3 regions of the Streptosporangium sp. NPDC049046 genome follow, and region 3 is predicted to be linked to each of the others. Evidence: predicted binding sites of a transcription regulator. Region 3 holds the regulator's gene; each other region holds the start of a gene.
What was found. Region 3 encodes LexA, which represses DNA repair genes until DNA is damaged. Its sites were predicted from a motif close to TCGAACANNTGTTCGA; they were not measured.
Positions count from the first base shown of each region.

Region 1: the regulator LexA is predicted to act here: its motif matches at 6,594-6,609, upstream of AB0B96_RS01520 (SAV_6107 family HEPN domain-containing protein).
Region 2: the regulator LexA is predicted to act here: its motif matches at 2,121-2,136, upstream of ruvC (crossover junction endodeoxyribonuclease RuvC).

Region 1 covers NZ_JBEZEZ010000001.1:368,432-377,909, reverse strand. The annotation lists gene AB0B96_RS01560 (FAD-dependent oxidoreductase) at 1-524, shown strand, start outside; gene AB0B96_RS01555 (Rv2175c family DNA-binding protein) at 575-949, shown strand; gene thiE (thiamine phosphate synthase) at 927-1,568, shown strand; gene AB0B96_RS01545 (polyprenyl synthetase family protein) at 1,754-2,821, opposite strand; gene metF (methylenetetrahydrofolate reductase [NAD(P)H]) at 3,237-4,169, shown strand; gene AB0B96_RS01535 (GNAT family N-acetyltransferase) at 4,193-4,741, opposite strand; gene AB0B96_RS01530 (YbaK/EbsC family protein) at 5,076-5,552, opposite strand; gene AB0B96_RS01525 (L,D-transpeptidase family protein) at 5,672-6,481, shown strand; gene AB0B96_RS01520 (SAV_6107 family HEPN domain-containing protein) at 6,858-7,304, shown strand; gene AB0B96_RS01515 (PP2C family protein-serine/threonine phosphatase) at 7,541-8,734, opposite strand; gene AB0B96_RS01510 (transcriptional regulator) at 8,885-9,379, opposite strand.
Region 2 covers NZ_JBEZEZ010000035.1:47,206-56,683, forward strand. The annotation lists gene ruvB (Holliday junction branch migration DNA helicase RuvB) at 1-837, opposite strand, end outside; gene ruvA (Holliday junction branch migration protein RuvA) at 884-1,504, opposite strand; gene ruvC (crossover junction endodeoxyribonuclease RuvC) at 1,501-2,088, opposite strand; gene AB0B96_RS34775 (cation:proton antiporter) at 2,247-3,524, opposite strand; gene AB0B96_RS34780 (YebC/PmpR family DNA-binding transcriptional regulator) at 3,593-4,345, opposite strand; gene pdxT (pyridoxal 5'-phosphate synthase glutaminase subunit PdxT) at 4,349-4,939, opposite strand; gene pdxS (pyridoxal 5'-phosphate synthase lyase subunit PdxS) at 5,239-6,153, opposite strand; gene AB0B96_RS34795 (DUF3048 domain-containing protein) at 6,306-7,322, opposite strand; gene AB0B96_RS34800 (hypothetical protein) at 7,430-7,972, opposite strand; gene AB0B96_RS34805 (glycosyltransferase family 4 protein) at 7,969-9,252, opposite strand; gene AB0B96_RS34810 (phosphatidylinositol mannoside acyltransferase) at 9,249-9,478, opposite strand, start outside.
Region 3 covers NZ_JBEZEZ010000018.1:181,446-190,923, forward strand. The annotation lists gene AB0B96_RS25510 (vitamin B12-dependent ribonucleotide reductase) at 40-2,862, opposite strand; gene nrdR (transcriptional regulator NrdR) at 2,947-3,408, opposite strand; gene AB0B96_RS25520 (LysM peptidoglycan-binding domain-containing protein) at 3,894-4,166, opposite strand; gene lexA (transcriptional repressor LexA) at 5,033-5,743, shown strand; gene leuS (leucine--tRNA ligase) at 6,217-8,685, opposite strand; gene AB0B96_RS25535 (hypothetical protein) at 9,239-9,478, shown strand, end outside.

The sequences.
Region 1 (9,478 bases), on a different contig from region 3:
CCGGCGTGGGCGTGCGGCCCGCGACCGAGTGGCTGGCCGGATCCGGCATCAGGCTCGACAACGGCGTGGTCACCGACGAGCACCTGCGCACCTCGCTGCCCGACGTGGTCGCGGTGGGTGACTGCGCCGCCTGGTGGTCGCGCCGCTACGGCATCCGCCTGCGCGTCGAGCACTGGGACACCGCCCTGGGCGCCCCGGACGTCGCGGTGGCCACACTCCTCGGCGACGCCGCGGTCTACGACCCGGTCCCCTATTTCTGGTCCGAGCAGTTCGGCCACATGGTCCAGTACGCCGGCCACCACGACGGTGCCCGGCTCGTCCTGCGCGGCGACCCTGCGGCCGAGGGAAAGCCCAGGTGGGCGATCTGCTGGGTGACCGAGGACGACCGGCTCACCGCGGTGCTCTCGGTCAACCGCCCCCGCGATCTGGTCCAGGGGCGCCGCCTCATCGAGGGCGGCCAGCGCCTCGACGTCGATCGCCTCACCGACCCTGCGATAGCGTTGCGCGATTGTACGGTGGCGTAACCTCGCCGCCGGGTGTTTGGCGAAGGGCTCGATGTGGTAGTGGTGGATTCGTGACGCTTTCTGTTGCGCAGATCGACCGGGAAACCGACCAGCTGGTGGGCGAGTGGCTCACCCTGACCGAGGTGGCCAGAAGGCTCAACCTGAGCGCCGGTCGCGCCAAGCAACTTCTCAAGGACCGTAAGCTCATCGGAGTGCGCAGGGGCGGTGGAGAGCCACAGGTTCCCGCCGTGTTCCTCGTCGACGGAGAAGTGATCAAGGGCCTTCCCGGGACCCTCACGGTGCTCCTGGACGCCGGATACGACGACGTCGAATCCCTTCGCTGGCTTTTCACCCCCGACGACACGCTGCCGGGCTCACCGGTGGACGCGATCGTGGCGGGCCGCCACACCGAGGTGAAGAGACGTGCCCAAGCCCTCGGTTTCTGACGCCCGCCTGTATCTCTGCACGGACGGGCGCCGGGACCGGGGAGACCTCGCGGACTTCCTCGACGCCGCCCTCGCGGGCGGGGTCGACATCGTGCAGCTGCGCGAGAAGGGCCTTGAGGCGCGCGAGGAGCTCGACCTCCTCGCCGTCTTCCGCGAGGCCTGCGACCGGCACGGCGCCCTCCTGGCGGTGAACGACAGGGCCGACATCGCGTACGCGATCCGTCCCGACGTGCTCCACCTCGGCCAGGATGATCTGCCGGTGCGGGTCGCGCGCGACATGCTCGGCGACGACATCCTCATCGGGCGTTCCACTCACGCCCCCGAGGAGGCGTCCGCCGCGGCCGTCGAGCCCGGAGTCGACTACTTCTGCTGCGGCCCGATCTGGCCGACCCCCACCAAACCGGGAAGGTCCGCCCCGGGCCCCGGCCTGCTCAGGCACGCCGCGGCCCTGGAGACCGACCGGCCATGGTTCGGCATCGGCGGCATCGACCTCGCCAACCTGGAGGAGGTCATGTCGTACGGCGTGCGCAGGGTCGTGGTCGTCCGGGCGATCACCGAGGCCGACGACCCCAAGGCGGCGGCGGCGGAGTTCAGGCGGAGGCTGGACGCCCCCACCTGAGGTTTCCGCCGCCCCGGTGGCTCGCCCGGCGGGCCCGTGCCCACGGCCGGGCGGATCGCCTTGATCGTCGGCCCGGTCCTGTTCGCCGCCCGTCGGGAGCCGCCTCTGCCGGAAGTCGCTCCGTCGTGGGCGACCACGCCGCGGGCCGTCCCGTCGTGAGCCGTTCCGCCATGTGCCGGGTACGGTCAGGTCCGCCGGGAGGTGGCGGCCACCGCGAGGTCGGCCAGGGCCGCGCGGGCCTCGGGGAGGATCGGTGCGCCTTCCAGCGAACCGAGGGCGTTCTCCAGATACCCCTTGATCAGGTCCTCGCACGCCACGAGAGCCCCCGTCTCCTCGATGATCTGGCGCAGCCGGTCGATCCCCGTCTCGTCCAGGCCCGGGTCGCCGAGCGTGGTGCGCACCACCTGGGCCTGGGACTCCGAGGCCACGGCGAGCGTGCGGGCGATGAGCATCGTCCGCTTGCCCTCGCGAAGATCGTCGCCGGCCGGTTTGCCGGTCTCGTCCGGGTCGCCGAACACGCCGAGGATGTCGTCGCGCAGCTGGAAGGCGATGCCCACCGACTGCCCGTACTCCTCGCAGAGCCGGTCGATCCAGGGCTCCCTGCCCCGGGCCGCCAGCACCAGACCGAGCCTGAGCGGCTGCTCCACGGAATACTTGCCGCTCTTGAAGAGGGCGACCCGCAGCGCGCTTTCGAAGGTGCCCTCGCCGTGCGCCTGCTCCAGCAGGTCGAAGTACTGACCGCACATCAGCTCGGTGCGCATGTCGTCGTGGACCTTCTGCGCCGCCGCGAGAGAGGCGGCCGGCAGGCCGCTGTTGCGCCACATCTCACCGGACCAGATGAGCATCAGGTTGCCCAGCAGGATGGCGGCCCCCTCGCCGAACTGCTCGGCCGAACCGTGCCAGCGGGCCTTCCTGTGCAGGTCCTCGAACCTGCGGTGCGCCGAGGGCATGCCCCGGCGCAGATCGCTGGCGTCCATCACGTCGTCGTGCACCAGAGCGCTGGCCTGGAGCAGCTCAAGCGAGGCCGCGGCGGAGAAGATGGCGGGCTCCTCGCCCCCGCCCGCACCGTGCCAGCCCCAGTAGCAGAAGGCGGGGCGCAGCCGCTTGCCGCCCGCGAGGAAATCCTCGGCCGCCGAGATGAGCGGCGCCAGCTCCGGAGCGCTGACCTGTGGGCGCTGTTGTTCGACGAATCGCCGAAGAGAACGATCCACCTCGGACCGGATCATGTCCAACGCGGCTGCAGAAGTGATCATCGAATACCTCCAGTGTGGAGACCCTGGGCTTCAGCTCTGGGGGGAAAACGCGGTACGGCGCCGTGCATCCCGGCGTCGTGACCGGCGGTGATGACACCCCGACCACCGTACGCATGATGGACAAGATCCTCTCCACCGGTCCGGCGGAGAGGTGGAACGCCTGTGGAGCCGGTGTGGGGCACGACACCTCCGGGTTCCTTGCGACTGAGGATGAGGCAGGGAACCCAATCTATGAAAATTGGAATCCCCCGGCTTTGACGGCGTGAGGAGGTCAGGTAATGAGATTAACGGTCCAAGGGGACATTTCGATCTAGAGGGGTGGTGGTTTACGTGCTAATTGTGACAAGTTCGCGCCATGTCCGGCGGAGATGATCTGATCGGGCGGCCGAGCGGCCGGGCAAGTATCCTTGACCCCATGGCTCTGGGTCGCGCGTCTGTCCTCCCTGATCGTGTCGCCACCGTCCGCGAACTCCTCGCTGCCGGTGCCCGCTCGTTCTCCTTCGAGTTCTCCCCCCCGAAGACCGACGAGGGGGAGCGTCAGCTCTGGCGCGCCGTCCGTGAGCTGGAGTCGCTGCACCCCACCTTCGTGTCCGTCACCTACGGCGCCGGCGGCAGCACCCGAGACCGCACGGTCGACATCGTCGAGCGGATCGCCCACGAGACCACGCTCACCCCGGTCGCCCACTTCACCGCCGTCAACCACTCCGTCCGCGAGCTGCGCCATCTGATCGGCCGCTTCGCGGGAGCGGGCGTGCGCAACATCCTCGCCGTGCGGGGCGACCCGCCCGGCGACGTGACGGGCGAGTGGGTGCGCCACCCCGAGGGCGTCCTGTACGCCGAGGAGCTGGTCCGGCTCATCCGGCAGTCCGGCGACTTCTGCGTGGGCGTGGCCGCCTTCCCGTACAAGCACCCCAGGTCGGCCTCGATCGAGTCCGACACCGACTACTTCGTGCGCAAGTGCCGTGCGGGCGCCGACTACGCGATCACCCAGATGTTCTTTCGTGCCGAGGACTATCTGCGGTTGCGTGACCGGGTGGCCGCCGCCGGCTGTGACACGCCGATCATCCCCGGCATCATGCCCGTCACGCAGATGAGCACCATCGCCAGGTCCGAGCAGCTCTCCGGCGCGCCGTTCCCGCCGGAGGTGGCCGAGAGGTTCGCGGCCGTCGCCGACGACCCGGCCGCGGTGCGCAGCCTCGGCATCGAACACGCCGCCGAGCTCTGCCAGACCCTGCTCGACGAGGGCGCGCCGGGCATCCACTTCATCACCTTCAACCGCTCGAGCGCGACCCGGGAGGTCTTCCAGGCGCTCGACCACACGCCGGAGATCGCCCCGCTGCCGACCTGAGACCGCGGATCCTTCGGGACGGCTCAGCCGCCCAGCGGCAGGGGAGTCCCGAGGATCGCGTAGCGCTCGTGCCCACCGGGGAAGACGAACTGCGTGAGCAGGTCCACGAAGCCGATACTGCGATAGAGGTGGCGTGCCGCGGTGGGCCGGTCGCGGGTCGACAGCACGGCGGTGCGCTCCAGGCGGCCCGCGCACATCCCCGTGATCATCGCCCGGCCGATGCCCTTGCCCTGGTAGTCGGGGTGGACGTGGATCTCGGCGAGCTCCAGCGCGTCGCCCAGCCAGTCGTGGGCGCCGCCCTCTCCGTACTCGTCCGCGAGGGCTCGCCTGACCACGTCGTGCCACCACTGCCCGGGAACCCCGTGGAAGCCGTAGGCGATGCCCACAGGAGTGCCGTCGGGGAGCTCGGCGAACAGGCAGGTGAAGGCGGGATGGGTGGCGTGGTTTCCCATGATGAGCCTGCGGCCGGCGATCTGGTCGGCCGGAGGGTTCATCGCCTCGGTGTAGACGCCGAGGACCGCGTCCAGCCGGAGCGTGAACTCGTCGGGGCCGATCCGTCGCAGTCCGATCACGCGTCGCACCCTAGCAGGGTGGCCGTGGCACGGGTCACCGTGTGGCGAGGGAGGGTCATCCGGCGCTCACCAGGGAGTTTCCCGGCCTTTCCCACCCGCCTGTCGGCCCGGTCACGAAGGGCCTGACCGGCTTCTCGCGACCGCGCCCGGAGCCGTGCGGCTCCCGGGCGCGGTCGCGAGCGTCGTGCGCACGAAGCGCCGGCGTGCTCGCCCGCGGTCCGTTCGGTGTGGGACCGGTCGTGTCGCGCGTACGAGCCCGCCGGGTCGCGGGCGCGCAGGCCCGGCGGTGGGCACGGAGCCCGTGGGCACCGAGTTCGAAAGCCGCGCGAAGCCGTTATTCGACCTCGACGGGCACCCCGCCGGTGATGCGGACGAGCTCGTCGAAGGAGGTCGGGAAGACGGTGTGCGGGTGGCCGGCCGCGGCCCAGACGACCTCGTGCTTGGCCAGCCAGGTGTCGACCAGGGTTCTGACCGGGGCGGGGTGGCCGATCGGGGCGACGCCGCCGATGACCTGGCCGGTGGCCGCCCGCACGAAGGCGGGGGCGGCGCGCTTCACCTTCGCCGCTCCGGCCGTCCTGGCGATCAGGTCGGTGTCGACGCGGTGGGCGCCGCTGGTCAGCACCAGGAGCGGCTCACCGTCGGCGTCGAATATCAGGCTGTTGGCGATGGCGCCGACCTCGCAGCCCAGCTGCGCGGCCGCGGTGGCGGCGGTGGGGGTGGCCTCCGCGAAGATGACGATCTCGCCGGGGACGCCGTGCTCGCGCAGGACGGCGGCGACCTTCTCGATGTTCGGATGCAACTTTTCTGGCACGCGGCCACTCTAAACAGATTGACCGTTGATTGCCGTTTCATGACCGGCTGTCTGCACAGGGAAACCGTGCGCTATGGTCCCTTGACCCGATCCATAGTGATATGAGGAGTTGATCGAAAGTGGGGGTTGGACTGCGGCCGGGAGTGGCCGCGCTGATGACGGCGGGGGCCGTGCTCCTCTCTTCCGTGTCTTTCGTGGGCGTCGCCCTTCCCGCCGGCGCCGCGGCGGCGGGGACGTCGGGTTCCCCGGCCGTCACGGCGGGGGTGACGGGCGTGTCCTCGTTCGTCGCGCCCGGCAAAACGCTCAAGCTCGGTGCGAAGGGCGCCGCGGTGAAGGTGCTCCAGACCCGGCTGGCCGAGCTCGGCTACGCCCCGGGCAGGATCGACGGCCGCTACGGCGGGGCGACCCTGACGGCGATCTGGGCCTTCCAGAAGGTGAACGGCATCTCGCCGACCAGCACTGTGGCACGCAGGACCTGGGACGCTCTGGAGGCACCCCAGGCGCCGAAGGTGCTCGTCCCCAACGGCAAGCCGACCCGGGTGGAGGTCAACCTCGCCAAGCAGGTGATGGTCCTCTACGTGAACGGCACGGTGAAGCTGATCAGCCACACCTCCTCCGGCAGCGGGATCGCCTACTGCGAGACGGCCACCTGGGAGGGCAGGACCCAGCGGTTCTGCGGCGACGCGCGCACGCCGACCGGCGACTACAAGACCACCTGGCGCAGGGACGGCTGGCACAAGTCCTACCTGGGCCAGCTCTACAACCCGATCTTCTTCAACGGGGGCATCGCCTTCCACGGCGCGCTGTCGGTGCCGCTGGCGCCCGCCTCCCACGGTTGCGTACGACTGCCGATGCACGTGGCGGAGGTCCTTCCCGGGCTGCTCGGTACGGGAGTGCCGGTGCACGTCCGAGGCAGGTTCGTCCGCTAGGGGCGAGCCGGCGAAACGCGAGCCGCCGGTCGCGCCCGCGCCGGTCGAGAGCAGGGGCCCCGGGAGACGGTGATCTCCCGGGGCCCTTTCGCGTGCTCCAGAGACCCGAAGATCGAACCTTTGTTCGTCGTTTTACTTGACAGTATTAGTGATCGAATTTATGTTCGATGTGATGACACGGGGCTCGCGGCTCGTGTTCCAAGAGCGGCCGATCGGGTCCATGTCGTCGGCGGAGACGATCGGACCAGGTCAGGGCGGACGGGGAGAGGGGAAGCTCCTCGTCCGGCCGTCCGGCGGATTTGTCGGTGGGGTCTGCGAATGTGATACCACCGGCGAAAACGCCGGAGCCGCTTGCGACCAAGGAGGCTGAAGCGCTATGACCCCTCGGCTCGGCGATTCCGGTGGGCCCCGGCTGTCCCCCACGGTGCGGGCACACCTCTCAGACGCGCGCGACTGCCTCGAAGAGGCCGCCGCCGCCCGGACCTCCGCCGCGCGTTACGTCGCGGCCCATCTCGCCGCGCTCAGGGCGGCAGCCGCCGTCCTGGCGGCCCGTCCCCGTCCGATGCAGGGGCGCAGGCGCAGGCTGCGCAGCGCCTGGGAGCTGCTGCCCGAGGCCGAGCCCCGCCTGGCCGAGTGGGCACCCTATTTCGAGACGAGCGCGGCCAAGCGGGCCGCCGCCGAGGCGGGCCTGACCCGCACGGTGTCCTCGCGAGACGCCGAGGAGCTCATCTCCGAGGCTGAGCGGTTCGTCAGCACCGTGGAGAAGCTGCTCGGTGTCCCGAGCCAGCCCATGCTCCCGGGCCGGATCCCGCTAGCCGGTTAGAGCGGGAGCGGCCCTCCACCCGGAGCGGGCCGCCCGAGCTCATCGGCGCCGTCCCCGTGCGTCTCGCCTCCGCCGGTCCCGCCGGCGGGCGCAGGGCGTACGGGGACGTTCTCGTGCCGTCGTCCCCTCGCGCCTCGTTGTTCTCCCAGGCTTTTCTCGCGCCGGTGTTCTCTCACGCCGCCGTGAAGCCGGTTTCGCGCAGCCGTTCCCGCTCGGGGCCCTGCCGGCGCTCTTTCTCACGCCGCCGTGGAGTTCTGGCGGGCGGCGCGCTGGCGCAGCAGGAGCATCGCGGCGTCGTCGCTCAGCGGCCTGCCCACGTGGCCGAGCAGGTCGGCGCGCAGGGCGTCCAGCGAGCCCTGGGGGTCGTCGCCCTCCAGCAGGTGCGCCCGCTCCAGCAGCGGATAGAACTCGCCCGCGTCGTCGCGTGCCTCGATGACCCCGTCGGTGTAGAAGAGGACCTGGTCGCCGGGCTCGAAGGGGATGTGGTGCGGCCGCGGCTCGACGGCCTTGAGAGCGCTCATGCCCAGCGGGAGCGCCTCGTCCGGGGGGTCGGCGAACCAGATCCCGCCGTCGGCGTCGAGCACCAGGGGCGCCGGGTGGCCGCAGTTGATGACGGTGATGGTGGAGTCGCCGCTGATCTCGGCCAGCACGGCGGTCACGAACTGCTCGCCGGACAGCTCGCGGGTCAGGGCGTTCTCCAGGCGGCCCACGACGCCCTGGAGCGTCCTCTCGTCGTGGGCCGCCTCACGGAAGGCCCCGAGCGCGACCGCGGCCGTCTCCACGGCCTCCAGGCCCTTGCCCTGGACGTCTCCCACGATGATCCGCACCCCGTGCGGGGTGGTGACGACCTCGTACAGGTCGCCGCCGATCCTGGCCTCCGCCGTGGCGGAGGTGTACGAGACGGCCACGCCGATGCCCGGTCCCGCGCGGCGGGGCACCGGGCGCAGCAACACCCGCTGGGCGGCCTCGGCCACCGAGCGCACGTCGGCGAGCTGGCGTTCGTGGCGCAGCCGTCCGGCGCTGGCCAGCACACTGGCCACGGTGACGCCGAGGATGGCGATGAGGGTGATGTTGATGCGGGACGAGAGGATGTCGTTGTAGAGGCCGAGCGCGAAGCACAGCGCCAGGGCGACGACGCCGACCACCGTGGTGCGGGTCAGGTCGCAGGCCACGCTGGCGAAGGCCGGGCCGAGGGCGAGCAGCGGCAGCAGGCCGGACGTGGGGCCGGTGCCGAAGTCGATCGCGGCCACCACGGCCATCACGACGAACGGCAGCAGCTTCAGGGTGCTCTGGGTGCGGTTGGTGCCGATCGAGCTCAGCAGCCGCGGAAAGGCACGCCTCCTGGTCGATCGCGGCTGCGCCGGGGCGGTGCGGAGACGGGTCTCGGAGGTCGATCGAGAGTGATCGATCCGATCATCTCCCCTGGCCATGTCCACCACACCTCGCTAAATGCGTGTCTGCCTTTTCCTACCACAACGGCTGTAGCCCGGGGCGGAACTAAGGACAGGTTCTGCTGAGAACGAGGAGCTCTGCGGGGTGGGTACGCCGGTTGCGGCGCACCCACGACCGGTCAGGGGTCGTCAGAAGGCTTCGACGGCTCGGCGGGCCTCCGGGTCCAGGACACCCCAGCCGATGAGCTCCTCGGTGAGCTCACTGGGGGACTTGTCATAGATCACGGCGAGGGAGCGGAGATCCTCCTGGCGGATGGACAGCACCTTGCCGTTGTAGTCGCCACGCTGGCTCTGGATGGTGGCCGCGTAACGGGCGAGCGCGCCCGCCTTCTCCTTGGGGAGCTGGGCGAGACGCTCAAGGTCGATCACAAGCTTCGGTGTCGGGCCAAGAGGGCTCGGAGCCGAACCCCCCGGCAGCAACTCCGAGACCGGCACCCCGTAGAAATCAGCCAGTTCGGCAAGCTTCTGCACGGTGACGGCACGGTCGCCACGCTCGTAGGAGCCCACGACGACCGCCTTCCAGCGTCCCCGGGACTTCTCTTCGACTCCGTGCAGGGACAGGCCCTGCTGGGTGCGAATGGCACGGAGTCTTGCACCCAGTGACTTGGCGTACTCAGACGGCATGGTGTGGCCCCCCGGCTCTGTTATGTAGTGCTCTCAACTTGATTGTGCTACCTCGCAACTTATGCCCCGTTCACCGGGTTGGCGCCTGAGGCTGGCACC
Region 2 (9,478 bases), on a different contig from region 3:
CCCGCCGCCGAACTTGCGCAGCAGCGCTCCGAGCACCGCCCGGTCGAGCCGGTCGAGCCCTTCGGCGTCGACCTCGTAGAGGTTGAGCGCGGCGGAGGCGACGTCCCGGGTGACCACCCCCTCGGCGCGCACCTCGGCGAAGTCGCGGACCCGGCGCAGCAGCCGGTTGGCGATGCGGGGGGTGCCCCGGGAACGGCCGGCGATCTCGCGGGCGGCGTCGCCGGGGAGCGCGACGCCCAGCAGACGCGAGGAGCGGTGCAGCACCTCCTCCAGCTCGGCGACCCCGTAGAAGTCCATGTGTGCGACGAAACCGAAGCGATCGCGCAGCGGCGCGGGGAGCATCCCGGCCCGTGTGGTGGCCCCGACCAGGGTGAACGGAGCGATCTCCAGTGGGATCGCGGTCGCCCCCGGCCCCTTGCCCACCACGATGTCGACGCGGAAGTCCTCCATCGCGAGGTAGAGCATCTCCTCGGCGGGCCTCGCCATGCGATGGATCTCGTCGATGAACAGGACCTCGCCCTCCGAGAGCGTCGACAGGATCGCCGCGAGGTCACCGGCCCGCTCCAGCGCGGGCCCGGAGGTGATCCGGATGGGCACGGAGAGCTCGGTCGCGATGATCATGGAGAGGGTCGTCTTGCCCAGTCCGGGACCGCCGCTCATCAGCACGTGATCCGGCGGCCTGTTGCGTCGCAGCGCGCCCTGCAACACCAGTGACAGCTGCTCGCGCACCCGCGCCTGGCCGATGAACTCCTCCAGCCGCTTGGGCCGCAGCGCCGCCTCGATATATCTCTCGTCGCCCTCGGCGTCCGGCGACACCAGATCACGGTCGGAACTCACGCCGCCCCTCCCTCGTCCCGCCGTACGGCGGACTCACCCGCGCCCCTCATCGCACGCTCAGCGCGCGGAGGGCCGCCTTGAGCAGGGGCGCCACCTGGGGGGTGCGGCCCTCGGCCATCTCGGCGTCGGCCTGGGACTCGACGGCGGCGACCGCCTCGTCGGCGTCCCGCGCCGAGTAGCCAAGACCGACCAGCCCCGAGTGGACCTGACCCCGCCAGGCGGGCGCGACGGCTCTGCCGTCGAGCGCGGCGCTGACGGCCTCCTCGGGAGTGCCGAGCTTGTTCTTGAGGTCGACGATGATCCGCTGGGCACCCTTCGGCCCCACCCCGGGGACCCTGGTCAGCGCCTTGACGTCGGCGGAGGCCACGGCCACCCGGAGCGCGTTGGGAGTGTGCACGGCCAGCATCGCGAGGGCGACCTTGGGGCCGACCCCGCTCGCCGTCTGCAGCATCTCGAAGGTGCCGCGCTCGTCCTCGGTGGCGAAGCCGAACAGCGTGAGCGACTCCTCGCGGACCACCAGCGAGGTGGCCAGCCTGGCCTCCTCCCCCGTCCTGAGCGTCGCCAGGGTGCCCGGCGTGCAGTGCACGAGGACTCCCACCCCGCCGACCTCGACGACCGCACCGTCGGGCGCGATCGCGGTCACCTGTCCTCGCACCGAGGCGATCACTTCGCGGTTCCTCTCGGGTGTCCGGCCCTGCCACGACTCCGGAAGTAGGCGGCGGGGGTCGTGCCGGAGGCGCTCGCGGCCTTCGCGGCGGCCTCGGCCAGCCTGCTCTGTGCCCCGCCCCGCCACACGTGGCAGATCGCGAGGGCGAGCGCGTCGGCGGCGTCGGCGGGCTTGGGCATCGCGTCCAGCCTCAGCAGGCGGGTCACCATCGTGCCGACCTGCTGCTTGTCCGCCGTGCCGCTGCCGGTGATCGCGGCCTTGACCTCGGACGGCGTGTGCAGCGCGACCGGCAGGCCCCTGCGGGAGGCGCACAGGATCGCCACGGCGGAGGCCTGGGCGGTGCCCATCACGGTCCTGAGGTTGTGCTGGGCGAAGACCCGCTCCACGGCCACCGCGTCGGGCCGGACCTCGTCGAGCCACTGCTCGATGCCCGCCTCGATCGCCACCAGCCGGGCGCCGATCTCGTCGTCGGCGGGGGTGCGGACGACCCCCACTTTGATCAGGCTCAGCGGTGCGCCGGGCCGCCCCTCGACGGCGCCGAGCCCGCATCGGGTGAGCCCCGGATCAACCCCCATCACCCGCAACTCGGGCAATCGCACCGACACGCCTCCGCTCGCCGAACATCTGTTCGGTGGCAGACTCTACCGCGTGGGAGCATCCCGCGCACGGCTCTCCCCCGGCCCGTCGAGAGGCGGAGCGGCAGGCGCCGGCTCACCGCCTCACCGCCTCCGGGGGATCCGTCTCACGGGTGCTGGGTGGCGGGTTCCGCGTCACGGTCGTTCCCTGCCCGGTCGCGCAGCAGGTCCAGGCGGTTCATCGCCGGCGAGGCCGAGATTCCGTGGATCACCAGGGAGGCCATCGCGGTGAAGGCGACCACGGCCCAGATCTCCTCGGCGGGTACGCCGAAGTCGGCCTGGCCGAGGGCGTAGGCGAGGTAGAACAACGAGCCGATGCCGCGGACGCCGAAGAACGCCGCCACGACGCGCTCGCGCGGCCCCGCCCTGCCTCTCAGCAGGGAGAGCCACCCGACCAGCGGCCGGATGACGAGCAGCAGCGACAGGCCGACCGCGGCTCCCCGCCAGGTGAGCGCGGACAGTCCCCCCACCGCGACGAAGCCTCCGAGCAGCAGGAGCAGCCAGGCGGTGAACAGCCGCTCGATCTGCTCTATGAAGCCGTGCAGCACCCCGTTGTAGCCGTGGCTGCGCTCGGCCGCCCTGATGGTGCAGGCGGTCACGAACACCGCGATGAAGCCGTACCCGTGCACCAGCTCGGTGAGGCCGTAGGCCAGGAACGTCGCGGCCAGCGCCACGAAGCCGTCGCGGTGCTCGGCCAGCCGCAGGTCGGGCTTCTCGGCACGGAAGAACAGCCGCCCCAGCCCTTTGCCGATCAGTAGGCCGCACACCACGCCCGCGACGCACCGGTAGAGCAGGTCCACCAGCGCCCACTCGCCGATCCAGCCGGTCCCCCCGCTGACGGCCAGCGTGATGGCGGCGTACACCAGGGGGAAGGCCAGGCCGTCGTTGAGGCCCGCCTCGGAGGTGAGGGCGAAGCGGACCTCGTCGTCGGCCTTCTCCGAGTCGACGGGCTCGCCGACCTGAACGTCGGAGGCGAGCACCGGGTCGGTCGGCGCGAGGACCGCGCCCAGCAGCAACGCCGCCGCGAGGGGCCAGCCGAGCAGGCCGTACGCGGCGGCGGCCACGGCGAGGACGGTGAGCGGGAGTGTCCACCCGAGCAGGCGCCAGGTCGAGGACCAGCCGCGCCGCCCGAAGGGCCGGTTGATGGCCAGCCCCGCGCCCATGAGCGAGACCAGCACGCAGATCTCGGTGACGTGCTCGACCAGTGTCCGGTGGGCCACCGGATCGGGATCGGGCAGCTCCAGGGGCAGGGCGTAGAGGACCAGACCGACCAGCAGGCAGGCGAGGGGCAGCGAGAAGGGGCGGCGGTTGAGAAGTCGCGGCAGTGTGGCCGCGAGCAGCGCGGCAACGCCCGCCACGGCGAAGATGAGGTCAGGATTGCCCATTGTCCGCGTGATCTGCCCTGGACCACGCGGACAAACCTCACGAGCAGCGCGAGGTCCGAAAAATCGGACTACGCGTCGAGCTTCTCCATGACCTCGTCGGAGACGTCGAAGTTGGCCCAGACGTTCTGCACGTCGTCGCTGTCCTCAAGGGCGTCGATCAGCCTGAAGACCTTGCGGGCGCCCTCCTCGTCCAGCGGGACGTTCAGCGTCGGCATGAAGCTGGACTCGGCCGAGTCGTAGTCGATCCCGGCCTCCTGCAGGGCCTTGCGGACCGGGACGAGGTCGGTGGCCTCCGAGACGACCTCGAACTGGTCGCCCAGGTCGTTGACCTCCTCGGCACCCGCGTCGAGGACCGCGACCAGCACGTCGTCCTCACCCAGCTCGCCCTTGGGGACGAGCACGACACCCTTGCGGTTGAACATGTAGGACACCGAACCCGGGTCGGCCAGCGAGCCGCCGTTGCGGGTCAGCGCGACGCGGACCTCGGAGGCCGCGCGGTTGCGGTTGTCGGTGAGGCACTCGATCAGCACCGCGACGCCGCCGGGGGCGTAACCCTCGTACATAATGGTCTGCCAGTCGGCGCCGCCGGCCTCGAGACCACCGCCGCGCTTACGGGCACGCTCGATGTTGTCGATCGGGACCGAACTCTTGCGCGCCTTGGTGATGGCGTCGTACAGCGTCGGGTTGCCGTCCGGATCGGGTCCGCCCGTCCGAGCCGCGACCTCGATGTTCTTGATGAGCTTGGCGAACAGCTTGCCGCGCTTGGAATCGAGCGCGGCCTTCTTGTGCTTCGTCGTCGCCCATTTGGAGTGGCCGGACATCGCCTAGAGCTCCCTCACCATCTCAGCGAAATATGAATGCACACCGACATCCCCGGTAAGTTCCGGGTGGAAGGACGTGGCGAGCAACGGTCCTTGACGGACCGCGACGATCCTATCCCCAGGTTCGGCCAGTGCCAGCACTTCGACCTCCGAACCCACCGATTCCACCCAGGGTGCGCGGATGAAGACGGCCCGCGTGCTGCCGCGACCGGCGAAGTCGATGTCGGCCTCGAAGGAGTCGACCTGGCGTCCGAAGGCGTTGCGGCGGACGACCATGTCGATGCCTCCGATCGTCTGCTGGCCTTCGATCCCGCCCTCGATCCGGTCGGCCAGCATGATCATCCCGGCGCAGGAGCCGTAGGCGGGCATTCCCGCCTTGATCCGCATCCGGAGTGGTTCGAGCAGCTCGAAGGTCTCGGCGAGTTTCCACATCGTGGTGGACTCGCCACCGGGGATGACGAGGCCGTCGACCGCCTCCAGCTCGCGGGGGCGCCGTACGGCGACCGCTCTCGCGCCCACCGCCTCCAGGGAGCGAGTGTGCTCGCGCACGTCTCCTTGCAGCGCGAACACGCCGATCGTGGGGACGATGGTCACCGATGGTCCTTCCCGTACGGGTGGAGTGCCCCTTCAGCGTATGGCCACCCCTTGGACGGCCCCAAACCGGTTCACGCTCCGACACGGCTCGGAGATCCGGACCGTGACGGCCCGGCCCCGTTCCCCGGTGGCGGCGCCGTGCTCCTCGGGGCGGGATCGCGGGGCACGTGACCACGAGATCGACCCCCTGCGGAGGAAGGGCGACCCCCGTGACGGAGATCGCCCTTTTCCCGGAGTCTCACCGGGCTTCCCGGAGGCTCCCCGCCCCCTGAAGAAAGCCCTGAAAGCCCTCGCCCGCCCTACCAGCCGCGCTCGGCCAGCCGGTGCGGGGCAGGGATGTCGTCGACGTTGATGCCGACCATCGCCTCTCCCAGCCCCCGGGAGACCTTCGCGATGACGTCGGGATCGTCGTGGAAGGTGGTGGCCTTGACGATCGCGGAGGCACGCTCGGCGGGATTGCCGGACTTGAAGATGCCCGAGCCGACGAACACGCCCTCAGCGCCGAGCTGCATCATCATCGCCGCGTCGGCCGGGGTGGCGATGCCGCCGGCGGTGAACAGCACGACCGGCAGCTTGCCGGTCCTGGCGACCTCGGCGACCAGCTCGTACGGCGCCTGGAGCTCCTTGGCCGCGACATAGAGCTCGTCCTCGGGCAGCGAGCCCAGACGCTTGATCTCACCCCTGATCTTGCGCATGTGGGTGGTGGCGTTGGAGACGTCGCCGGTGCCGGCCTCTCCCTTGGAGCGGATCATCGCCGCGCCCTCGGTGAGGCGGCGCAGTGCCTCACCCAGGTTGGTCGCGCCGCAGACGAAGGGCACGGTGAACTGCCACTTGTCGATGTGGTTGGTGTAGTCGGCGGGGGTGAGCACCTCGGACTCGTCGATGTAGTCGACGCCGAGGGACTGGAGCACCTGCGCCTCGACGAAGTGGCCGATGCGGGCCTTGGCCATGACCGGGATCGAGACGGCGGAGATGATGCCGTCGATCATGTCGGGGTCGCTCATCCGGGAGACGCCGCCCTGGGCGCGGATGTCGGCGGGCACCCGCTCAAGGGCCATGACGGCGACGGCACCGGCGTCTTCGGCGATCTTGGCCTGCTCGGCGTTGACGACGTCCATGATGACGCCACCCTTGAGCATCTCTGCCATGCCGCGCTTGACCCGGGCGGTTCCGGTGACGGTCGTCTCGCTGACTTCGGGCGTGCTGCTGGACACGGTCTTCTACCTCACGACGGCTGGCTGCGGACACGGGCCGTCCGAGGACGGCCAGTACGCCTTCCATCGTAGGCGCTGGCGGACTGCCCCCTTACCCGACGCCTTGTCGTCCTTGGATGATCTTCTTGGACAGTATGTACAGGACGTGCGTGTCAGGGGATGACGGGTTTGGCGGAGGCGAGCACGACCCAGACCTGCCCCGGGGCGAAGTTCATCGGCTCGCCCGTCTCGGTGGTGAAGACGGTGCCGTCCTTCTCGTCCGGCCGCGACCAGCGGGCCTTGAACGCCTGCCCGTCACGGAGCACGATCGCCCTGCCCTTGCCCGTGCTGTGCACCAGCGGGGTGTAGCTCTGGTTCTTGTCGTGAAACTGCGAACGCTCCGTCTTGGTGTACTGCACGACGATCGTGGGCGCGCCGAGCTGGCCGCCCTCGGCCGCCATGTCCTTCTTGCCGTCCTGCCAGACCAGCCACTTGCCCGCCGTCTCCGACCAGCCGAAGGTGAAGCGCGCCGCCGGGTACTTCACGCTGTACATCTTGCGCGACACGCCGCCCTCGGGGGCCTCGCCGAAGGTGAACCCGATGTCCTTGGCCTTGCTCGCCTTGGGCGCCCCGGCCAGCAGGTCCTTGGTGTTGGCGAACAGGTTGTAGGGGGCGTAGCGTCCCGGCTGGCGGAAGTACGCGCCCGGCTCCCTGCTGTCGGAGACGTCGAAGAGCGGGGCCTCGGCGATGAAGGGGAGCATCTTGGTCTGCGCGCCCGAGTAGGCGAAGGCCGGTCTGCCGAACTGCGGGACGATGTGCAGGTCGGAGATGCGGGCGCTGCGGACCGGACCGACCTTGGCCGGGATCTTCGAGGAGAAGATCGCCATCAGGCGGGTGAGGCCCGCCTCGACCTGCTCGACGTAGACGATGTCGGCGCTTTTCAGGCCGAGCTGCGGCTTGCCCGCCGAGGTGTTCTCGATCTTCACCGCGAGCACCGCCCGGCGCGCCGCGCCGGGCAGGCCGGTGAAGGGGTGTGTCGGCTCGGGCGTGGGGGTCGGGTCCGCGCTCGGCTCGCCCGCCGCGCCCGCCGGGCTCCCCGGCGAGGCCGGCCCGTCGGAGGAACAGGCCGCGACCGGTGCAAGGACCGCGACTCCCGCCAGCGTGACGGCGATCATCCGGGACACCCGCACGGCTCATCTCCTCAAGTCGGCCACTCGATCACTCAGTCAAGAATCGCCAAGAGCTTACCGGTGTCCGACTTGTCAGATACTCCAGTTTATGTGCGCCTTATTTATCCCTATTCAGCGGCCAGGGCCTTCGGGGGCACGTCGTCGATCTCGAAGAAGGCCGGATACTCGGTGTGCCCCGCCAGCCGCAGCGTGCGGGCCAGCCAGCGGCGCTGCGCCGTCCGGGTGACGCCCACCGCGTTGTTGTAGAACCGGCGGGAGTACAGGACCTTCGCCACCGCGGCGTCCAGCTCCTCGATCAGCTCCGATCCGGCCGGGGTGTCGGCCAGCCGGTCACGGAAGCGCTCCTGGTCGACGACGGCGCGCAGCGCGCGCGACAGGTCGCTCTCGGCGTGCTCGCGCTCCTCGGGACCCGCCGTACGGGCCTCGTGGGCGGCCGCGGCCAGCACCAGGCTCGTCGCCGGGTCCAGCAGCCGGGAGGCCGCCAGCTCCAGGCTGACGGCGGTCCGCCGCACCAGGGCGGCGTCCAGGGACTCGCGGGCCAGCTCCAGCCGGATGTGCAACCGGTCGAGCCGCCCCGCCCGCCAGGAGACGTAGACGGCGAGAAGCACCACGATCGCGCCCGCCACCAGGACCAGCGTGGTCGTCGTCACAGCGCGTCATTCCTCTCGGCCGGCGTACCCGCCGGCTCTCCCCCGGCTCCGACCCCGGTCGGCCCGGCGCCCGCCACCGGGCCTTCCACCGGGCCTTCCGCAGGTCCTGTCACAGTGCCTGTCACGGGGCCCTCCGCAGCGTCTTCCACCGGGCCTGCCACCGCGTCCTCCTCGACCCCGGCCGTGCTCGCCACGGTCTCGTAGACCCGCAGGACGTCGCGGGCGACCGTCGACCAGTCGTACTTGCGCACGGCCTGCCGGGCGGCCTGCGACAGCCTGGCCCGGCGTTCGGGATCGTCGAGCAGCGCGGCGGCCTCGCAGGCGAGCGACGCGGCGTCGCCCGTCTCGAACAACGCTCCCGCCCCGCCGTCGTCGAGCACCTTTCGGAAGGCGGGGATGTCACTCGCCAGGATCGCCGCGCCCGCCGACATCGCCTCGGTCAGCACGATGCCGAAGCTCTCACCGCCCAGGTTGGGCGCGCAGAAGACGTCGACGGTGTGGTAGGCGCGCACCTTGTCCTCCTCGCTCACCATGCCGAGCAGGCCGATCCGGTCGTGGAAGGCGGCCGGAACCCGCTCCAGCACCTCGTCGGCGTCACCGGGCCCCGCCAGCAGCAGGCGCAGCGACGGCCGCTCGGCGGCGAGCAGGGCGAACGCCTCCAGCAGCACCGGCAGGCCCTTGCGCGGCTCGTCCATCCGGCCCAGGAAGCCGATCACCTCGCCCTCGTCCCAGCCGGGGAGCCGCTCACCCTCGGTGTAGCGGCTCACCGTCACCCCGTTGGGGATGAGCACGGCGTCGCCGCCCATGAACTCGACCAGGGTCTTCCTCGCGGCGTCGGAGACGGCGATCCTGCCGCCGATCTTCTCCAGCGCGCTCATGATGACCGGCACCCCCACCGAGAAGGAGCGGGAGTTGCCGTACGAGGCGTGGAAGGTGGCCACGATCGGCCCCCTCGCCACCCAGCAGGCGAGCAGGCCCAGCGAGGGGATCGCCGGTTCGTGCACGTGCAGCACGTCGAAGCGGCCCTCGCGCACCCAGCGGCGCACCCGGTTCGCCGACAGGAATCCGAACGACATCCTGGCCACCGACCCGTTGAAGGGCACCGGGACGGCGCGGCCCGCCGAGATCACGTACGGGGGCAACTCCGCGTTCTCCGCGGCCGGGGAGATCACCGAGACGTGGTGGCCGTCGGCCATGAGCGCCTCCGCCAGGTCGCGGATGTGCACCTGGACGCCGCCCGGCACGTCCCACGTGTAGGGACAGACGATGCCGATCCTCATGCCTGGGCCTTCCTGGGCTCCAGGTCCTCGAGCCAGAGGCGCTGGAGCATGTGCCAGTCCTCGGGGTGCTCGGCGATGCCCTTCTCGAAGACGGTGGCGAGGCTCTGCGCCACGACGGCCACCTTCTCCTGCCTGCTGCCCTCGGCCGGGATCGCGATCTCCTCGTGGAACTGCAGCCCCCAGCCGTTCTCCTCGAAGTAGGGAATCGCCGGGATGAGGGCGGCCC
Region 3 (9,478 bases):
TTACCCAGCGCTGCTTTTCTGCTCTGAATCAGCTCTGAATCAGCTGCAACCGCTGGTGGAGCCGCAGCCCTCGCAGACGTAGCAGCTGCCGGCGGGACGCATCTTGGTGCCGCAGGTCATGCAGAGAGGCGCGTCGGCGGTGCGGCCCTGGTGGGATTCCAGGGAGCCGGTGCGGCGCGGGGTCTCCGCGGGTGCCGCCTCGGGGCGGGACTGCGGCTCCTCGATGGGAGCCGAGGTGGCGAGCTCGGCGATGACCTCGTCGCTGTGGATCGGGGCCGGGTCCTCACCGCGCTGCTGCGCGGCGCGCTCGGAGGCGGAGAAGATCCCGAGGGCGGCGCGGTCGTCGTAGGGCAGGTGGTCCAGGGCCAGACGGCGGAAGATGTAGTCCATCACCGAGGCGGCGATACGGACGTCCGGGTCGTCGGTCATACCGGCCGGGTCGAAGCGCATGTTGACGAACTTGCCGACGTACGTCTCCAGCGGCACCCCGTACTGCAGGCCGATGGAGATGGCCACCGAGAACGCGTCCATGACGCCCGCGAGGGTCGACCCCTGCTTGGACATCTTCAGGAAGACCTCACCGAGGCCGTCGTCGGGATAGGACGAGGCGGTCATGTAGCCCTTGGCGCCCCCCACGGTGAAGCGGGTGGTGGTGCTGGGGCGCTGGTTGGGCATCCGGCGGCGGGTCGGGCGGCTGATCTCCACGACCTGGATCGCCGGCTCGGCGGGCTCCTCCTTCTCCTCGGTCTTCTTGCCCGAGGCCGAGAGGGGCTGGCCGACCTTGCAGTTGTCGCGGTAGACCGCCAGGGCCTTCAGACCGAGCTTCCAGCCCTCCATGTAGACCTGCTCGATGTCCTCGATCGTCGCGGACTCGGGAAGGTTGACCGTCTTGGAGATGGCTCCGGACAGGAACGGCTGGGCCGCGGCCATCATGCGCACGTGGCCCATGGGCGCGATCGCACGCTCGCCCATCGCGCAGTCGAACACCTCGTAGTGCTCGCGCCGCAGGCCGGGGGCGTCGACGACATGACCGTGCTCGGCGATGAACTCGACGATCGCCTCGACCTGCTCCTCCTGGTAGCCGAGCCGCCGCAGCGCGCGGGGAATCGTCTGGTTGACGATCTGCATGGAGCCGCCGCCGACGAGCTTCTTGAACTTGACCAGGGCGAGGTCGGGCTCGATGCCGGTGGTGTCGCAGTCCATCATCAGGCCGATGGTCCCGGTCGGGGCGAGGAGCGATGCCTGGGCGTTGCGGTAACCGTTCTTCTCACCGAGCCTGAGGCACTCGCTCCACTGGCTGGAGGCCTCACGGTGGATGGCACCGTCGATCTCGTCGAACGTGCGCAGGGCCTCGTTCGCGTCGTTGTGCTTGCGCATGACCCGCTTGTGCGCGTCGGCGTTGCGGGCGTAGCCGTCGTAGGGGCCCACGACCGCGGCGAGTTCGGCGCTGCGGCGGTAGGAGACGCCGGTCATCAGCGAGGTGATGGCCCCGGCGACCGCCCGGCCGCCGTCGGAGTCGTAGGCGTGGCCGGTGGCCATGAGCAGCGCGCCGAGGTTGGCGTAGCCGATGCCCAGCTGGCGGTAGGCGCGGGTGGTCTGGTCGATCTTCTCGGTCGGGAAGTCGGCGAAGGTGATGGAGACGTCCATCGCGGTGATGATCAGCTCGGTGATCTTCACGAAGTTCGCGATGTCGAAGGTGTCGTCGTCCTTCAGGAACTTCAGCAGGTTGATGCTCGCCAGGTTGCACGAGGAGTTGTCCAGGTGCAGGTATTCCGAGCAGGGGTTGCTGGCGGTGATGCGACCCGTCTCCGGGCTGGTGTGCCAGTCGTTGATCGTGTCGTCGTACTGGACCCCGGGGTCGGCGCACTCCCAGGCGGCCTTGCCCATCTTGCGGAACAGCTCTCTGGCGTCGATCTTCTCGATGACCTCGCCGGTGAGGCGGGCGCGCAGGCCGAACTCCTCACCGTTCTCCACCGCGCGCATGAACTCGTCGGAGACGCGCACCGAGTTGTTGGCGTTCTGGTACTGGACGGAGACGATGTCCTTGCCGCCCAGGTCCATGTCGAACCCGGCGTCGCGGAGGGCGCGGATCTTGTCCTCCTCGCGCGCCTTGGTCTCGACGAACTCCTCGATGTCGGGGTGGTCGACGTCGAGGACGACCATCTTGGCGGCGCGGCGGGTGGCGCCCCCGGACTTGATGGTGCCCGCGGAGGCGTCCGCGCCGCGCATGAAGGAGACCGGGCCGCTGGCGGTGCCCCCGCTGGAGAGCAGTTCCTTGGAGGAACGGATCCTGGAGAGGTTGACGCCGGAGCCGGACCCCCCCTTGAAGATCACACCCTCTTCCTTGTACCAGTCGAGGATCGACTCCATCTGGTCGTCGACGGCCAGGATGAAGCACGCGCTGACCTGCTGCGGCGAGGCGGTGCCGACGTTGAACCAGACGGGCGAGTTGAAGCTGAAGACCTGGTTGACCAGAGCGTGCTTGAGCTCGTGGTCGAAGATCTCGGCGTCCTCGTCGGTGGCGAAGTAACCGTGCTCGACCGCCGTACGCGTGTAGACGCCCACCACCCGGTCGATCAGCTGCTTGAGGCTCCACTCCCGCTGCGGGGTGCCGACCGCGCCGCGGAAGTACTTGGTGGTCACGATGTTGGCGGCGTTGACCGACCACGACCGGGGGAACTCGACACCGCGCTGCTCGAAGTTGATCGAGCCGTCGCGCCAGTTGGTCATGACGACGTCACGGCGCTCCCAGACCAGCTCGTCATAGGGATGCACGCCTGGCGTGGTGAAGATGCGCTTCATCTTCAGACCCTTACGTGGCCTCTTGCCTCCACGTGTCACCGCACCGGCGGTCTCCGTCATGACTTCCCCCTCCTGGGGCTCCGTGGAACCCTCGAATCGGACCACACCAACGCGCCGCATCACCCCCGGCGCCCGGGGTCTGTATCAGTCCTGCTTGGTGGAGCGCTCCGCCCGGAGTCGCTCGATCTCCGCCTCGAAGTCGGCCAGCGTCTCGAAACCGCGATAGACGGAGGCGAACCGTAGGTACGCCACCTCGTCCAGTTCGCGGAGCGGGCCCAGGATGGCCAGCCCGACCTCGTGGGCCGCGATCTCGGCGCATCCGGTGGCCCGGATGCTCTCCTCGACTCGCTGGCCCAGCTGCGCCAGGGAATCCTCACTGACGGACCGCCCCTGGCACGCCCGCCGGACCCCGGCGATCACCTTGTCCCTGAAAAACGGCTCCGTCACACCGCTGCGCTTGCTCACCATGAGCAGAACGGTCTCCTGCGTGGTGAACCTGCGCCCGCATTCCGAGCACGTGCGCCTGCGGCGGATCGCCCCGCCGTCCTCGGTGGCCCGGCTGTCGATGACTCGCGTGTCTAGATGGCGACAGAACGGACAATGCACGCGTGTCGCCTCCTTGACCTACCGAAGCGGCCGACCCACCTCACCTACCCACGACACGCACGGCCAGACGCCCGCGCACACATCTCGAAGAGTCGAGATGCGGTAATGGAAACACAAGTTGTGGTGAAGTGTTGCGATGCAGCCACTAGATGTTGTGGTCCAACCGTAGAAGTGCTCGACCATGAACGCAAGTTGAAACGACCTTGCGGCACGAAGTCGCTGATCAGCCCGCACATCCCGGCGTGTCGCCACCCATGCGAGACCCCTCTCGCCCCGGACGCCTCTCGTCTCACAGTCGCCCCAGGCGACCCGCCGGACGAGTCCCTCGCATCCCCTCTCACACCCCTCGCCCCACCCGCGCCGCCGACCCGCCCCACCCCGCCGGAACGAGGCCCGCCCCTCTCGCCGGCCGCCCCACCGGAGCCCGGCCGGGCGCCGCAGCGGTCCCACGAGCCCCGGCCCGACCACCGGAGCCCGGCCCGGCCTCACCTCACGGAGACGAGGCCCTCCGGGAGATAGAGCCGGGTCCCCGGCCGGACCTCCGAGCCGGACAGCCCGTTGAGGTCCATGATGCGACGGACCGCCGAGCCGGTGTCCGCCTCCTTCGTCAACGCGTCCGCGATCTCCCACAGCGTGTCGTCCGCGTGCACCGTGATCCGCGGCAGCCCCTCAAGGCCCGCCCGCTCGTCCGCCGCGACCATGTCGATGCGTCCGCCGATCCAGAGCACCGCCAGGCTGAACAGTGCGAGCACCGCCACCACGACGATCCTTCCACGCCGGGTGAGTCGAAGGGGCCGCCGAACCGCTCCCTTCCGGCCGACACCCGGCCGGCGGGTGCCCACCGAGGATGCCGTCGCCGATCGCGGCGCCCTCCTCGGCCCGGCCCCGCGTCCGGCTCCCCGTTCCGGATCACGCCCGGACCACCGTCCCCGCTCACGGCCAGGGCTCCACCCCCGCCCACGCCCGAGCGACCGCCTCACCTCGCGGCCAGGACTCCGCCCAGGCTCACGCCCGGACGCCCCGCCGGACTTTCGCTCGGACTCACGCGAGGCCCGCCCCGGCTCTCGCCCACGCTTTCGCCCGGACTCCCGAGCGGATTCCCGTCTCATCTCGCGGCCGGATCCTCGCCCGGGCTCACGTTCGAAGACCCGCTCGGGCTCCCCGCCGGACCTTCGCCCCGGCTCGCGGCCGAGGCGCGCCCTCGGCACCGGTCCTGACACCGGCACCGAGTCCCACACGGCCTCCCACCCCTGCTTCGCCTCGGATCTCCGCCCGGACTCCGGCGCGGGACCGGGTTCCGGCTCCGGTCTCGGGGGCGGCACGAGCCGCAGGCGCGGCGCTCCCGGTGATCGCTGCGCCGCCCGGGACCTCGGCGCGATCCTGGATCGTGGTGTCGTCGCGGTCGGTTTCACGGTGGCCCCCCATCCCCTCGACCTGGCCGAACACATGTCGAAGAAAGATCGGTGAATCGAACACGATGTCGATCGAACTCCCGTACGATGTTGTACACCACGGCGTCGCCGATTTCGAGGACATTCGAACAATTGTTTGAGTATGATCTTCGGCCGAGGTATGGTCGCTGTGTGCGACGTGTTAAATACAGACCGGGAGGCGAGGAGTTCGTATGAGCCAGCACAACGAGAACGGTTCGGCCGCCAGCGACCTGGCGGTGCGAAGGCGTGACTCCCTTGGCCTCACCCCCAGGCAGCGGAAGATCCTTGAGGTGATCCGCGATTCCGTGCAGCAGCGCGGCTATCCGCCGTCCATGCGGGAGATCGGCGAAGCGGTGCAGCTCACCAGCACCTCCAGCGTGTCGCACCAGTTGACGGCTTTGCAGCGCAAGGGCTACCTGCGGCGTGATCCGCACCGCCCACGCGCCTTGGAGGTCCGCCTTCCCGGCGAGCCCGTGCTGTGGGTTGATCCCGACTCCGGTGAGGACGAGACTCCGGTCAGCCGTCCGACCGCCGCCTATGTGCCCCTCGTCGGTCAGATCGCCGCCGGTGGCCCCATCCTCGCCGAGGAGAGCATCGAAGACGTCTTCGCCCTGCCCAGGCAGCTTGTCGGTGAGGGTACGCTCTTCCTCCTCCAGGTGACCGGCGACTCGATGATCGAGGCCGCCATCGCCAACGGTGACTGGGTGGTCGTGCGCCAGCAGCCGGTCGCCGACAACGGCGACGTGGTCGCCGCGATGATCGACGGCGAGGCCACGGTCAAGACCTTCAAGCGCAGAGACGGCCACGTCTGGCTGGTCCCGCACAACCCCAACTACGACCCGATCCCCGGCGACGAGGCCACCGTGCTCGGCAAGGTCGTCGCGGTCCTCCGCAAGCTCTGACGCGAGCGTCCCACGCAGGCTCCTCACCGCTCTCCACGGGCTCCGGCTCGTGGAGGCGTCGCCGCCTGAGAGCGTCACCCGGCACGCGGGTCCGGACCGAGCCACACCGTGGTTACGCGAGCTCGGCATCACGCGCCTCCGGCTTTCTGTGCGACACGCCATAGAACGACACGCCGGATGGGGTCCGACATCAGATGTCGGGCCCCATCCGGCGTTCTCAGGTGATGGGACATCCCCGGGAAGATCTCTCGCCGGCGGGCACGGAAACCCACCCGGCGAGGCCGAGATGGAGGCCCGCCGCTTGAAGCGGCACGGGTTCTCCCCCGAAGTGGTCACGGGGACACGCCGGCCGAGTTGACGCGCGACACCCGGGATGCCCTCGCAAGGGCACCCCGAGTCCGTAGCGACCCCGCGAGACGTCCGCGGCCGGTCACTCAGCAGTCCGTCGTCCGCGGCGAGGGCACGCGGGACGACTACGGCACGATGTTGACCAGCTTGGGCGCGCGGACGATCACCTTGCGCGGCATGCCGGACAGGAAGGGCTGAACCTTCTCCGACCGCAGGGCCAGCGACTCCAGGTCCGCCTCGGAGATCTCCGGGGAGACCTCCAGCCGGTCGCGCACCTTGCCCGCGACCTGGACGACGCAGGTGACCGACTCCTGGACCAGCAGCGCCGGGTCGGCCACCGGCCAGCCCGCGGTGGCGACCGAGGCGGCGTGTCCCAGCCGCTCCCAGCCCTCCTCCGCCGCGTACGGCGCGACCAGGGACAGCATGACCGCGAGGGTCTCGGCGGCCTCCCTGACCGCCGGGTCGGCGGCGCCGGGGCCGGAGTCGATGGCCTTGCGTGCCGTGCTCGTCAGCTCCATCATGCGGGCCACCGCGACGTTGAAGCGGTGCGACTCGACCAGCTTGGTGACCTCGTCGATGGTGTGGTGGACGACCTTGCGCAGGTTCAGGTCTCCCGCGGTGACGTCGACGCCGGGCGCGGAGGCCGCGCCGGCCTCCGCCATCACGCGGAACGCGCGGGCGAGGAACTTCTGCGAGGCCGCCGGAGAGACGTCGGACCAGTCGATGTCGTCCTCGGGCGGTCCGGCGAAGACGACGGTCAGCCTGACCGCGTCGACACCGTAGGCGTCGATCTGCTGGCCCAGGTCGACGCCGTTGCCCAGCGACTTGGACATCGCCTTGCCCTGGTTGATGACCTGCCCCTGGTTCAGCAGGCGGGTGAAGGGCTCGACGAAGTCGACCATTCCCATGTCGTGCAGGACCTTGGTGAAGAACCTGGCGTACAGCAGGTGCAGCACGGCGTGCTCGACACCGCCGATGTACTGGTCGATCGGACCCCACCTGCGCACGCGCTCGACGTCGAACGGCCCCTCGTCGTAGGCCGGGTCGACGTAGCGCAGGAAGTACCACGAGGAGTCGACGAAGGTGTCCATCGTGTCGGTGTCGCGCTTCGCCGGGCCGCCGCACTTGGGGCAGGAGACGTTGACCCAGTCTTCGGCCGAGGCGAGCGGGGAGATGCCCTTGGGCGCCAGGGCCTCGCCACGCATGTCGGGCAGGGTGACGGGCAGCTGGTCGTCGGGGACGGGGACCTCGCCGCAGTCGGCGCAGTGGATGATCGGGATCGGGCAGCCCCAGAAGCGCTGGCGGGACAGCAGCCAGTCGCGCAGCCGGAAGTTGACCGTGAAGTGACCGGTGCCCCGCTCGCTCAGCACCTCGATGATCTTCCGGATCGCCTCGGCCTTGGCCAGGCCGTCCAGCGGGCCGGAGTTGACCATCGCGCCGTCACCGGTGGTGGCGACACCGGTCTCGCCGGGATCGGCCAGACCGGTGTGCACGACCACCCGTACCGGCAGGTCGAAGGTACGGGCGAAGTCCAGGTCGCGCTGGTCGTGGGCGGGCACGGCCATGATGGCGCCGTGGCCGTAGTCGGACAGCACGTAGTCGGCCGCCCAGACCGGCATGCGCTCACCGTTGACCGGGTTGATCGCGTACCGGCCCAGGAAGACGCCGGTCTTCTCCTTCTCGGTGGACAGCCGGTCGATGTCGGACAGCTTGGACACCTCGACCCGGTATGCCTCGAACGCCTCACGCCGGTCGTCGGTGACGATCTCCTCGGCCAGCGGCGCGTCCGGGGCGACCACGAAGAAGGTGGCGCCGTACAGGGTGTCGGGACGGGTGGTGTAGACGGTCACCGGCTCGTCCCGGCCCTCGATCACGAAGTCGACGTCGGCACCCTCGGAGCGGCCGATCCAGTTGCGCTGCATCGTCAGCACGCGCTCGGACCAGCCGCCTTCCAGCAGGGACATGTCGTCCAGCAGCCGGTCGGCGTAATCAGTGATCTTGAAATACCACTGGGTCAGCTCGCGACGGACGATCTCGGCGCCACAGCGCTCGCACCTGCCGTCCTTGACCTGCTCGTTGGCGAGCACGGTCTGGTCGTTCGGGCACCAGTTGACCAGGCCACCCTTGCGGTAGGCCAGGCCACGCTCGAAGAAGCGGTTGAAGAGCCACTGGGTCCATTTGTAGTACGAGGTGTCGCTGGTGTGCAGACGGCGGGACCAGTCGAAGGAGATCGCGTAGCGCCGGTAGGAGTTGGCCTGGGTCTCGATGTTGGCGTAGGTCCACTCCGCCGGGTGCGCGTTGTGCTTGATCGCGGCGTTCTCGGCGGGCAGGCCGAAGGAGTCCCAGCCGACGGGGTGCAGCACGTTGTAGCCGCACTGGACCCAGTAGCGGGAGATGACGTCGCCCAGGGCGAACACCTCGGCGTGCCCCATGTGCAGGTCGCCCGAGGGATAGGAGAACATGTCGAGCATGTAGCGCCGCTCGCGCGGGTCGGCGGGGTCGTCGGAGGCCCGGAAGGGATCCAGTTCCTCCCACCTGCGCTGCCACTTGACCTGCAGGGCCTGCGGGTCATAGTGCTGCTCGTCGCTCTGCATGTCGGCTCGCTCGCTCACGTCGATCTTCCTCGGGGTATGCCTGCGTGGATGGTCCGACCCGTCCGGCCCAATGCAAAAACCCCCCGCTCACGCGGAGGGCAGCCGCATCGGCAGGGCGCTCAGGGACGGGAAGGCCGATGCGGCCCGATAAGCAGGGTCGCGGCACGCATAGGGCAAGACTATCGCAGCCCGCAAGGCGTATTCGTGGCCGGCGAGAACAGGGCCGATCACGGCAAACAGGAGACAGGATCCGGCCAGGTCAGCAGAATGGAGGCTCCCGTTCCCCCGGGGGCAACGAGACCCGATGGCTATACGCCTGTTGTGACCTCGTATGTCTCTCGCGTTTACTCTTCTAACCGTGGCACATTCAGCAGAGTCGGGGCAGGGCCCGGATCCGATGGAGGTCGGCCTGCCCATGCAGGATCCGCCGACCGACCCCACCGGGCTCCAGTTCAGGGGGGCGTTCTCCAGTTTCCCTGCGAGCCCCCCCGTCTCACGTGAGACCATGCCCAATACGCCTAATTCGGGCACCCGCGCGGGAGGTAAGGAAAGCATGGCCTCGGAGCAGTCCAGCCAGTCCCACCTGCCTTCGGCATGGCCGGAGGCTGCCGAGCCGTCGCCCTCGTGGTCGAACGATTCGCTTGGCACCGGCCCCCGGCTGCCCCTCCCGCAGAACGAGCAGCAGAGCGGCAACGGCCCCTCCTGGCAGACCTCACCCGGCGAAGGACAGCGCGCCTCCACATCCCAGGCCGACCTCCCCGGCGGCGGCCGGTCCCAGAGCACCCCGCCCCAG